Regions from separate parts of the Agrobacterium tumefaciens genome, predicted to be linked through region 1. Evidence: predicted binding sites of a transcription regulator. Region 1 holds the regulator's gene; the other holds the start of a gene.
What was found. Region 1 encodes LexA, which represses DNA repair genes until DNA is damaged. Its sites were predicted from a motif close to TGTTCNNNNTGTGTTCNG; they were not measured.

Region 1 (4,803 bases):
GACGACGCCTGCGCCGCGCAATCCGCCACCGCCCTCCTCGGGAACACTAAAGGCCAGTCCGTCAAAGACCGGCTTCCGCGTCAATCTTATGCGGGTATTGCCGGTTGCGAAAACCATATCTCCATCCGGAGACATCTTGCCGTCGCAGCCAAACACAGTTTCGATCAGCTGCACGGCATTCGCATCACCACCGGAAAACAGCACGATCTCGCTGAGGCCGGAAACGCCGTTGGCATGGCGTTCCAGCGCCGCGCGGTCGCCCGGCAGGGCCTGCAACCGCTGACAGCTGAACAGAAAGAAATCCGCCGCGGAACCACTGGCTGCAAAAGCCAGCCGAAAAGCCGCCTCGCTCTGCGAACCATCCGGCATTTTGACTGGCCGCGAAAATTCAAAGACATTTCCGGCCGAGAGGCCTGAGGCTACGAATCGGTCGAGATCGCCAAGAGCGTCCTGCGTTGCAGCGACCAGTGCGGAAAAACCCTCCCCTCCGGCATGTTTCCGGAAGGCCTGATCCCGCCCGGTAAACACATCTTTCCGGCCAATCGAGGCATTATATTTAGCCGGATCAGCAATCACGAGAGGCTCCAGATACGTGCCGTCGGCGAAAAAAACGCAGGCATTCTGCGTGCCAAACGGGTGAAGAGCCGCTGGCGCTACTGTAAATCCCAGGTTTCCAAGGCGATTTTCTGCGACGTCGATGTGCTCGACAGGCAGTACGAGATGGTCGATGCGGTACGGTTTCGTCATTTCCCTGCTTCCTGCTGTCGCATGCGGCATGGCCATGCCGGAACAGTTAGGACGGCAGAAAAGCACAATTTCGTGCTTTCAGGCAAATCATCAAAACAACAGATAGCAGCTTCACGAAATTTTAGGGGATTGCGGAACACATATGGAACATATAGTGTTCGTTCTGTATTTGTTTCGCGACTTCAACGACGATTCTCAAGGGTGTTTTCCTCATGCTCACGCGCAAACAGCAGGAATTGCTTCTCTTCATTCATGAACGAATGAAAGAGTCCGGCGTGCCGCCCTCCTTCGATGAAATGAAGGACGCACTCGATCTTGCTTCCAAATCCGGCATCCACCGGCTGATTACCGCCCTCGAAGAGCGCGGCTTTATTCGCCGGCTACCTAACAGGGCGCGGGCGCTGGAAGTCATCAAGCTGCCGGAGGCCTATGCGCCGGGTGCCAGGCCGCAGCGCGGCTTTTCTCCAAGCGTCATCGAAGGCAGCCTCGGAAAGCCGAAGGCGCCAGAACCCCCACCGGCGCCCAAGGCGCCCGCCAACGATCTCGGCGGCGCGGTCACCGTTCCGGTCATGGGTCGCATCGCCGCCGGCGTGCCGATTTCCGCCATTCAGAACAATACGCATGATGTTGCCGTGCCGGTTGACATGCTGGGTTCGGGTGAACATTACGCGCTCGAAGTTAAGGGCGATTCGATGATCGAGGCCGGGATTTTCGACGGTGATACCGTCATCATCCGCAACAGCAATACCGCCAATCCGGGCGATATCGTCGTGGCATTGGTGGATGACGAGGAAGCGACGCTGAAGCGTTTCCGCCGCAAGGGCGCTTCCATCGCGCTGGAAGCGGCCAACCCCGCTTATGAAACCCGTATCTTCGGGCCTGATCGGGTAAAAATTCAGGGCAAGCTGGTCGGACTTATACGCCGTTACCATTGATCTGATTTAACCGTCATCCTCTCAAGACAGGCGTCGTCATGAGATGGCTCCTGTCGAAGATGACGGCAATTCCGGAATTCGGCTGACCATGCGAGTGTCGGGCAATCTTATGCTTCCAGCAGACAGTTGCATTCTGTCTGGTAAAGATCAGTTCCAGTTTCATATGGATATCGTTGTTACGGCCTTGCCCCCGGCCTGTTGCCACCACTGCGTCATATGCCGTGGACATCTGGTTGCGTGAGTTCGTTTACGCTGGGGGATGCGGCTGGCCTGGCGCTGCCACCGAATGGTGATACTCGGTGCAAAGCCCCCGTCATTCATCAACGCGACTTATGGGTGCCATGGATTATTTTCGGTATTCCATCATGCCCCGACAGGTATAGAAATGCGCGTCATATCCGGGAGATAAGCCATGTACGATCTTTACATCGCCAACAAGAACTACTCCTCATGGTCGCTGCGGCCGTGGGTGTTGATGCGCACGCTCGGTATCGCCTTTGATGAGAGACTTGTTCCGTTTGGCGAAGGTGTCGCCTTTTCCAGCTTTTCGCCGACCGGCAAGGTGCCCTGCCTTGTCGATGATGGCGTGACGATATGGGAAACGCTGTCGATCGCCGAATATCTCGCAGAACGGCACCAGGGCGTCTGGGCGAGCGACAAGCAGGCGCGGGCATGGTCGCGTTCGGCGGCGAGCGAAATGCATGCCGGCTTTTCCTCACTGCGCAATCTTTATCCCATGTCGGTCGGTATTCGGGTCAAGCCGAAGGGTGGCGATGCCGGGCTTGCGGCAGACATAAAGCGCATCGATGCGTTATGGAGCGAAGGTCTGACAAAATTCGGCGGTCCCTATCTTGCCGGTCAGAAATTCACGGCGGTCGATGCTTTTTTCTGCCCCGTGGCGTTCCGTTTCCAGACCTATGGCGCCGATCTTTCACCTGCGGCAAAAGCCTATTGCGATCGGCTGCTCACCCTGCCCGCCATGCGTGAGTGGTATGAGGCCGGAGTGAAGGAGATCTGGCGCGATGCGGCGCATGAACAGGAAATCAGCGGCATTGGCGCATTGACTGACGATCTGCGCGTGAAGGTCTGAATATCACTGCTGACGGCGTTTATTGCGATGCCGTCAGCAACTGCCTGACCGGTTCCGGCACCTCGTATTCGAAGCGGTCGCTTTTCCAGTCGTAGTAGCGGTGCTCGCTCCATGGCCTGTTCGCCCCGGCAATTGCTGCGCGTAGTCGTCCGACCACCCCCGGCTGATTATTGCCGGCGAAGCCTATTTCTACCGAGCCAATGCGCCGCAATATATCGCGGTTGAGTAGAAGTGCTCCTGAGCGGCATTGTGAAAACGAGGTCCTGCGGGAAACGACGACAATATCGGCGATATCGCAGGCTTTTCCGGCAAACCGGCCATCTTCCAGAACGACGATCCACTCCCCGCTCCTGGCGCGCGCCACGCACCATATGCCTTTGCTGCAGGTGAAGACGCCGGGTTGCGCATCTTTCAGCGCTGCCGTCATCTGCCGCATCACCGCCCTCATCTCCTCCGGCGTAAGTTTTGATTTTGCGGTCAAGCCTACACTGGTTACTGCGGCATGCGCTTTAAGAATGACCGGTGGCACAGGCTGTTCCGGCAACAGGAGTGCTCTTTGCCACTGGCCGTATACGAAGCCCTGTGGTCGCGTTTTTGTCGTATAGGCCTTGCCGTCTTCCAGCAGCGCCACCAACTCACCCTCCTCGTGAATGAGCAAATCCGGGACATCGCGATAGGCCACGGCCGCCGACAGGCCGAAGGCGGAGACAAGAAGCGGAATACCAAGCAATGCAAGCCGGCTGCGCAGCAAGGTGAGCAGCAGGAAGCCAGCGGAGCCGAGGCCAATGAACCACTCATGTGGCCGCCCCGTCGCCGCGCTGCCGCCCCAGGACGCCACTTCATTGGCGACTTCGATGACGAGCGCCATGCCATAGCCCATGATCTTCAGGAATGGCGCATCCAACCCGAACGGCATCAGCAGCATGGCGAGCAGGCCAAAGGGCATGACGATCAGCGACATCAGCGGCATGGCGGCCAGATTGGCGAAAAGTCCATAGGTGGTGACACGGTGAAAATGCTCTGCCGAATAGATCGCCGTCGAAAGTCCGCCAATCAACGATGTGGTGATGACGCCGCCAATGACGGTGCCTGCCATCTGTGCCGCCGTCATCCATACCGGTCTGCGTCCGATCAACAGTCGCTCGTGATCGCTGCGCCGGCGGCCCCACCAGGCATAGGTGGATACGAGCGCGATGGTCGCGGCAAACGACATCTGGAAACTCGGCCCCATGATTTCCGAAGGCGAAAAGCCGAGGATGATGAGAGCCGAAATAGCCACATTGCGGAGGCTGAGCGACGGCTGATCAAAAAGGACCGCGATCAGCATCACCGACATCATCAGCCAGGCACGCTCAGCGGAGACGGCGAAACCGGAAATCAGGTAATAGGCGAGCGTCATCAAGAGCGCCGCGAAAGCCGAAATCTTCTTGACGGGCCAGCGCTGAGCAAAGGCAGGAAACAGGCTGAAGGTCAGCCTCAACCCCACAAAGAATATGCCTGCGGCGAGCGCCATGTTCAGCCCGGATATGGCGACGATATGGGCAAGGCCGGAAAGCCTCAATGCTTCCATCGTGGGTGCCGAGATCGCCTGTCTCTCATCGGTGATAATGGAGGCGGCGAAGGCTCCGGCGTCACCGCCAATGGTGTTGCGGATGCGCTCTGCAATGGCGCTGCGCAGGCCATAAAGCCGCATATCCGCCCATTCCAGCCAACGCGTTTCGCCTTTCATGTCTCCCTTTGGTGATATCAGCGCCTGCGGCGGCTTGTAGAAAAATCCGGTCGCACCTATGCCTTTGAAATAGGAAGCGAAGGCAAAGTCGTTCAGACCCGGCAAGGCTGGACCGGAAGGTGGCGACAGCCGGGCTTTGCCTTGAATGGTCGCGCCAAGTGCGACCGGCTCACCTCCGCCACGGGAAAGCAGCGAAATTCTCGTCGGCGGGCGCGACAATGCCGGCGCTTCGGTCGCAGCCAGCTGAATAACATATCGCCAGGAGCCGCGCGCATCCACCTCCCGGCGAACCACCGTGCCGG
Region 2 (4,803 bases), on a different replicon from region 1:
CCTGCATATTGCGCTTGATGATTTCGGCGCTGGATTTGCAAGCGTCGGATATCTGCGCCGCTTCGGGTTCGACCGGATGAAGATCGACCGCTCGCTGGTCATGGCGCTGGAACACGGCGGCAGGTCGCTGGAAATGCTGCAGGCAACCGTGGCGCTGGCCAAATCGCTCGATATTCCGGTGACGGCGGAAGGCATCGAGACCGAGGAACAGGCCGCCATCCTGCATCTGTGCGGCTGCGATGAGTTGCAGGGTTACCTGTTTTCGAAGCCCGTGGCCGCTGAAGACATCACCATCATGGTCGAAGGGCAGAACGCGCCGCTATTTGCACTTCGGGCAGGGGCATAAGACGACAATCAATTGATGCGTGTCGACTGCTGCGGCATCCGTTGTGTTACGGGGCAGCCGTCCTGAACCTTGGTCCAGGACGAGACGTTGAGCTTCATCTCGCAGCGCGCGAGATAGGAGCCGCCATCAACCTTCAGGCAGGATGTCTGGCCGAGTTCGAACATGGTGCCGCGATTTCGGCATTTGCAATTGTGAGCATCCGCCAAGGTGGGCATGAGGGCCATGATCAGCCCGGCTATGAGCACTCCAGAACGCATGGCTGAGGCTCCAAAGGACATGCCCTCAGGTTATACCTCTCCGAGAATATAGTCAAAATGGTCTTGCCTGAGGATGGACGCAGCTGATGGCCTCGAACGCTGCCGATTTCAGCCGATCAAAATCGCCCGGATATCATTCACATTGGTCAGCGTCGGCCCCGTCACCACGAGATCACCGACCCCTTTGAAAGCGGTATAGCTGTCGTGGTTTACGAGCGACTGGCGCGGATCGACACCGGCAGCCCGCATGCGGGCAAGCGTATCCGGTGTCACCACGGCACCCGCCGCATCCTCCACGCCGTCTATGCCGTCGCTGTCGCCCGCAATGGCCCAGATGCCGTCTGCACCCTTCAGCGTCAGCGCAAGGCTCAGCAGGAACTCCGTATTGCGGCCGCCCTTGCCGGCCGGTCCCTTGCCGCCAACTCCCCTGTTCAGCGTGACAGTGGTTTCGCCGCCGGAAAGCAGCACGGCCGGGCCTTTGACCGGCAGGCCCTTGCGGCTGGCGGAAAGGGCGATGCCGGCCATGACGGCACCGACATCCCTGGATTCGCCTTCAAGGGAATCGCCGAGGATAAGCGGCGTAAGGCCGAGCTTCACCGCCTCTTCCGCCGCCGCCTGCAGGGCAAGCGAGGGGGCGGCGATCATCCTGACATCCTCATCGATATCGCCGGCCTTCGGTGTCTCCTCGCCCTTTTCCAATACCTTGCGTACGGTTTCGGGAAGATCGAGCTCATAACGCGAGACGATTTCCCGCACGGTTTCAATGTCGCTTGGATCGGCAACCGTCGGGCCGGAGGCGATCTCGGAGGGGTCGTCGCCCGGTACATCGGAAATCAGCAGCGATACGACCTTGGCCGGTTTGGCGGCCAGCGCCAGCCGCCCGCCCTTGATGCGGGAGAGGTGCTTGCGCACGGCGTTCATTTCGGAAATCGTCGCACCGCTGGTCAAAAGGGCACGATTGACGGCCATCTTGTCGGCAAGCGTCATGCCTTCGGCGGGGGCGACCATCAGCGCCGAACCACCGCCGGAAATCAGCGCGATGACCATGTCGTCGGCGGTCAGGCCCTCAACGGCGGCGAGAATGCGTTTTGCGGCTTCCGCGCTCCTGTCGTCAGGCACGGGATGCGAGGCCTCGATGATTTCGATGCGACTGGTCGGAACGGCATGGCCATACCGGGTCACCACCACGCCGGAAAGATCGACATGCGGCCATGCCGCTTCGAGCGCTGCGGCCATGGCGGCCGAGGCTTTGCCGGCCCCAACCACCACGCAGCGGCCTTTGGGCGGGGAGGGAAGGTGGTGTTGCAGCACCTTTGCCGGATCGGCACTTGCGACTGCCGCCAGGAAAATCCGGTTGAGGGCGTCTTTGGCGCGGCTGTCATTCCATGCGGTCATCGGTTCATACTCCAATCCAGAGCGCGCCAAGCGCCAAAAGGGCGGGCAGTGCCTGAATGAACAGGATCTTCATGGTATTGGCGGTAACGGCGCCGAAAATACCGGCCACCAGAACGCAGGTGAGGAAGAAGACCTTGAAGCTCAGCCCGGTATCGCCCTGCATGAGCCCATAGATCAGCCCGGCTGCCAGAAATCCGTTATAAAGCCCCTGATTGGCGGCAAGGACTTTTGTCTGCCGGGCGAAATCCGCCGAGAGGCCAAAGGCCTTGCGGCCGGTTGGTTTTTCCCACAGCAGCGTTTCCAGAATGACGATGTAAATATGGATGGCCGCAACCACGGCAATCAGAATGCTGGCGATCATCGGCGGTTTCCTCCAAAACCCTGATGTCCGTGGCGCATTGGTTCTCGCAAGAAGAACGGCAGCGAGCGGACAATTCCGTTTTAACGGCGGGACGAAGCGCTGCAAGGGCTGAATCTTCTCTTCCCATGCAAACTGTTGATGAGCGGCAGCCTGTTGCTTGACTCTTTGCTGAAATAGGAACAAAACAAGAACAGTAAGATTAAAAATCCGGAATTGAAACCCGTCATGCCATGCAAAAGCGCGCGGACCAGTTGCTCGTTGTCGAAGAGCTGCGTGAAAGGCTGGAAAGGATCGGTAACGGCCCTCATCGCCTGCACGAGAGCTTGCCTTTCGGCGTGGATGCCATCGACCATCACCTGCCGGGAGGCGGGCTGAAGCTCGGTTGCCTGCATGAGGTGAGCGGCGGCGGCAATGGCGCTGCCGATGGTGCGGCGGCAGCGTTGTTTGCAGCCGGTGTGGCGGCACGGCTTTCCGGCAAGGTTTTATGGTGTGTCACCCGGCGGGATCTGTTCATGCCGGGCCTGACACAGGCCGGCCTGTCGCAGAACCGGCTCATCATCGTTGAATGCCGCGATGAGAAAGGCGTGCTCGACTGTTTTGAGGAGGGTTTGCGCTGCAATGGTTTCGGCGCGGTGATGGGCGAATTGGCGAAACTGCCGATGAATGCCTCGCGGCGGCTGCAACTGGCAGCGGAAACCTCAGGGGTTACCGGCATCGCCATCCGCCGCTTCCGGCGTGCGGCCGATGCGGCGCTGTTCGGTGAGCCGACGGCGGCGGTGACCCGCTGGCGCATTTCCGTGCGGCCTTCATCACCCCTGCCGGTGCCGGGGGTGGGCAGGCCGCGCTGGTTGCTGGAGCTTTTGCGATGTCGCGGCGGCGAAAGTGCCGAATTTGAAGTGGAAGCCTGTGATGCAAAGGGTCGTCTCGCTCTACCTGCCGACATGGCCGACGGATCGTTTCCGGCGTCTTTCGGGCAAGGACGCGCCGCCGGTTGAAAAGCCGCTGGTCATGATTGGTCGTCAGGGCAGCCGCCGGCTGGTGCTGGCGCTCGACAAGGCGGCAAAGGCGGCGGGTATCCGGCCGGGCACGCCGGTCAGCAAGGCGCAGGCGCTGGTGCCGGGTCTTCTCGTGGAAGATATGGATACGGCTGGTGATGCCCGCGCCCTGCAGCAGCTGGCCTTTCATTTCCTGCGCATCTATGCCCCCATCGTCGCTGCCGACCCGCCGGACGGGCTGGTGCTGGACACGGCGGGTGCGGACCATCTGCACGGCAATGAGACGCTGATGCTGAGCGGCATGGTCAACCGCCTGCATGCCGCAGGCTTTGCCGCCCGCGCCGCCATTGCCGATAGCTGGGGCGCGGCCCATGCGCTGGCGCGTTTTAGCCGTGAGGCGATCAGCATCGTGCCGCCGGGCGGGCAGCGTGCGGCGATCAGCGGCTTGCCGCTTGCTGCGCTCAGGCTGGAGGAACGCATCGTTTCCGGGCTGAAGGTGCTCGGTTTTCGCAGCATCGGCGAGCTTGCCGAAGCCCCGCGCGCGCCGCTGACCCTGCGTTTCGGCCCCGAGCTCGTCCGCCGTCTTTCCCAGGCGCTCGGGGAGATCGGCGAACCCATCGAACCGGTGCGGGTGGCTGAACTGGTGGAGGTGCGGCGCGCATTTCCCGAGCCGATTGCTGCGGCGGAGACGATTGCCCGTTATAGCCAAAAGCTGGTTATAGGCCTTTGCGCCGCGCTGGAAAGGCGCGGCCTCGGCGCGCGCCGTGTCGATCTGGTGCTGCACCGGGTGGATAGCGGCCTGCAGGCGGTGCGGGCCGGCACCTCCAGACCGGTGCGCGATGTCAAACAGCTTGTCCGGCTTCTGACTGATCGTATCGACACCATCGATCCCGGTTTCGGCATCGAGATGATGGTGCTGACCGCCACCCATACCGAGCCGCTTGTCGCCGCGCAGGCCCGATCCTCGCTTCTGGAGGAAGGCCGTGCGGACATCGCCGATACGGTCGATGTCATCCTCAATCGTGGTCATAAGGTCTATCGTTATGCGGCGGTGGCAAGCGATGTGCCGGAACGCTCCCTTGCTTCAGTTGCGGCGCTTGCGCCTGAGGATACGCTCGGCTGGCCCGGCCACTGGCCACGCCCGGTCAGGCTGTTTGCAAGGCCGGAACCCATCGAGACGCTGGCGCTGCTGCCGGACCATCCGCCGCGTTATTTCCTCTGGAAAGGCGTGCGCCACAATGTGCGCCGCGCCGACGGGCCGGAGCGGGTGTTCGGCGAATGGTGGAAACGCGACCGGGAAAAAGCCGCCGTGCGCGATTATTTCATGGTGGAAAACGAAAGCGGCGAGCGCTTCTGGATTTTCCGCTCCGGTGACGGCGAACATGCCGAAACGGGCTCGCAGGGCTGGTTCATCCACGGGGTTTTCGCATGAGCGCGCCGCATTATGCC

Region 2: the regulator LexA is predicted to act here: its motif matches at 2,535-2,552, upstream of CFBP6623_RS16010 (ImuA family protein).

The regions. Positions count from the first base shown of each region.
Region 1 is NZ_CP039903.1:1,097,552-1,102,354, reverse strand. It holds gene CFBP6623_RS05500 (VOC family protein) at 1-747, opposite strand, end outside; gene lexA (transcriptional repressor LexA) at 960-1,682, shown strand; gene CFBP6623_RS05490 (glutathione S-transferase family protein) at 2,095-2,772, shown strand; gene CFBP6623_RS05485 (ComEC/Rec2 family competence protein) at 2,792-4,803, opposite strand, start outside.
Region 2 is NZ_CP039904.1:170,215-175,017, reverse strand. It holds gene CFBP6623_RS16030 (putative bifunctional diguanylate cyclase/phosphodiesterase) at 1-346, shown strand, start outside; gene CFBP6623_RS16025 (hypothetical protein) at 355-603, opposite strand; gene CFBP6623_RS16020 (glycerate kinase type-2 family protein) at 712-1,998, opposite strand; gene CFBP6623_RS16015 (DUF1304 domain-containing protein) at 2,003-2,359, opposite strand; gene CFBP6623_RS16010 (ImuA family protein) at 2,590-3,354, shown strand; gene CFBP6623_RS16005 (Y-family DNA polymerase) at 3,269-4,786, shown strand; gene CFBP6623_RS16000 (error-prone DNA polymerase) at 4,783-4,803, shown strand, end outside.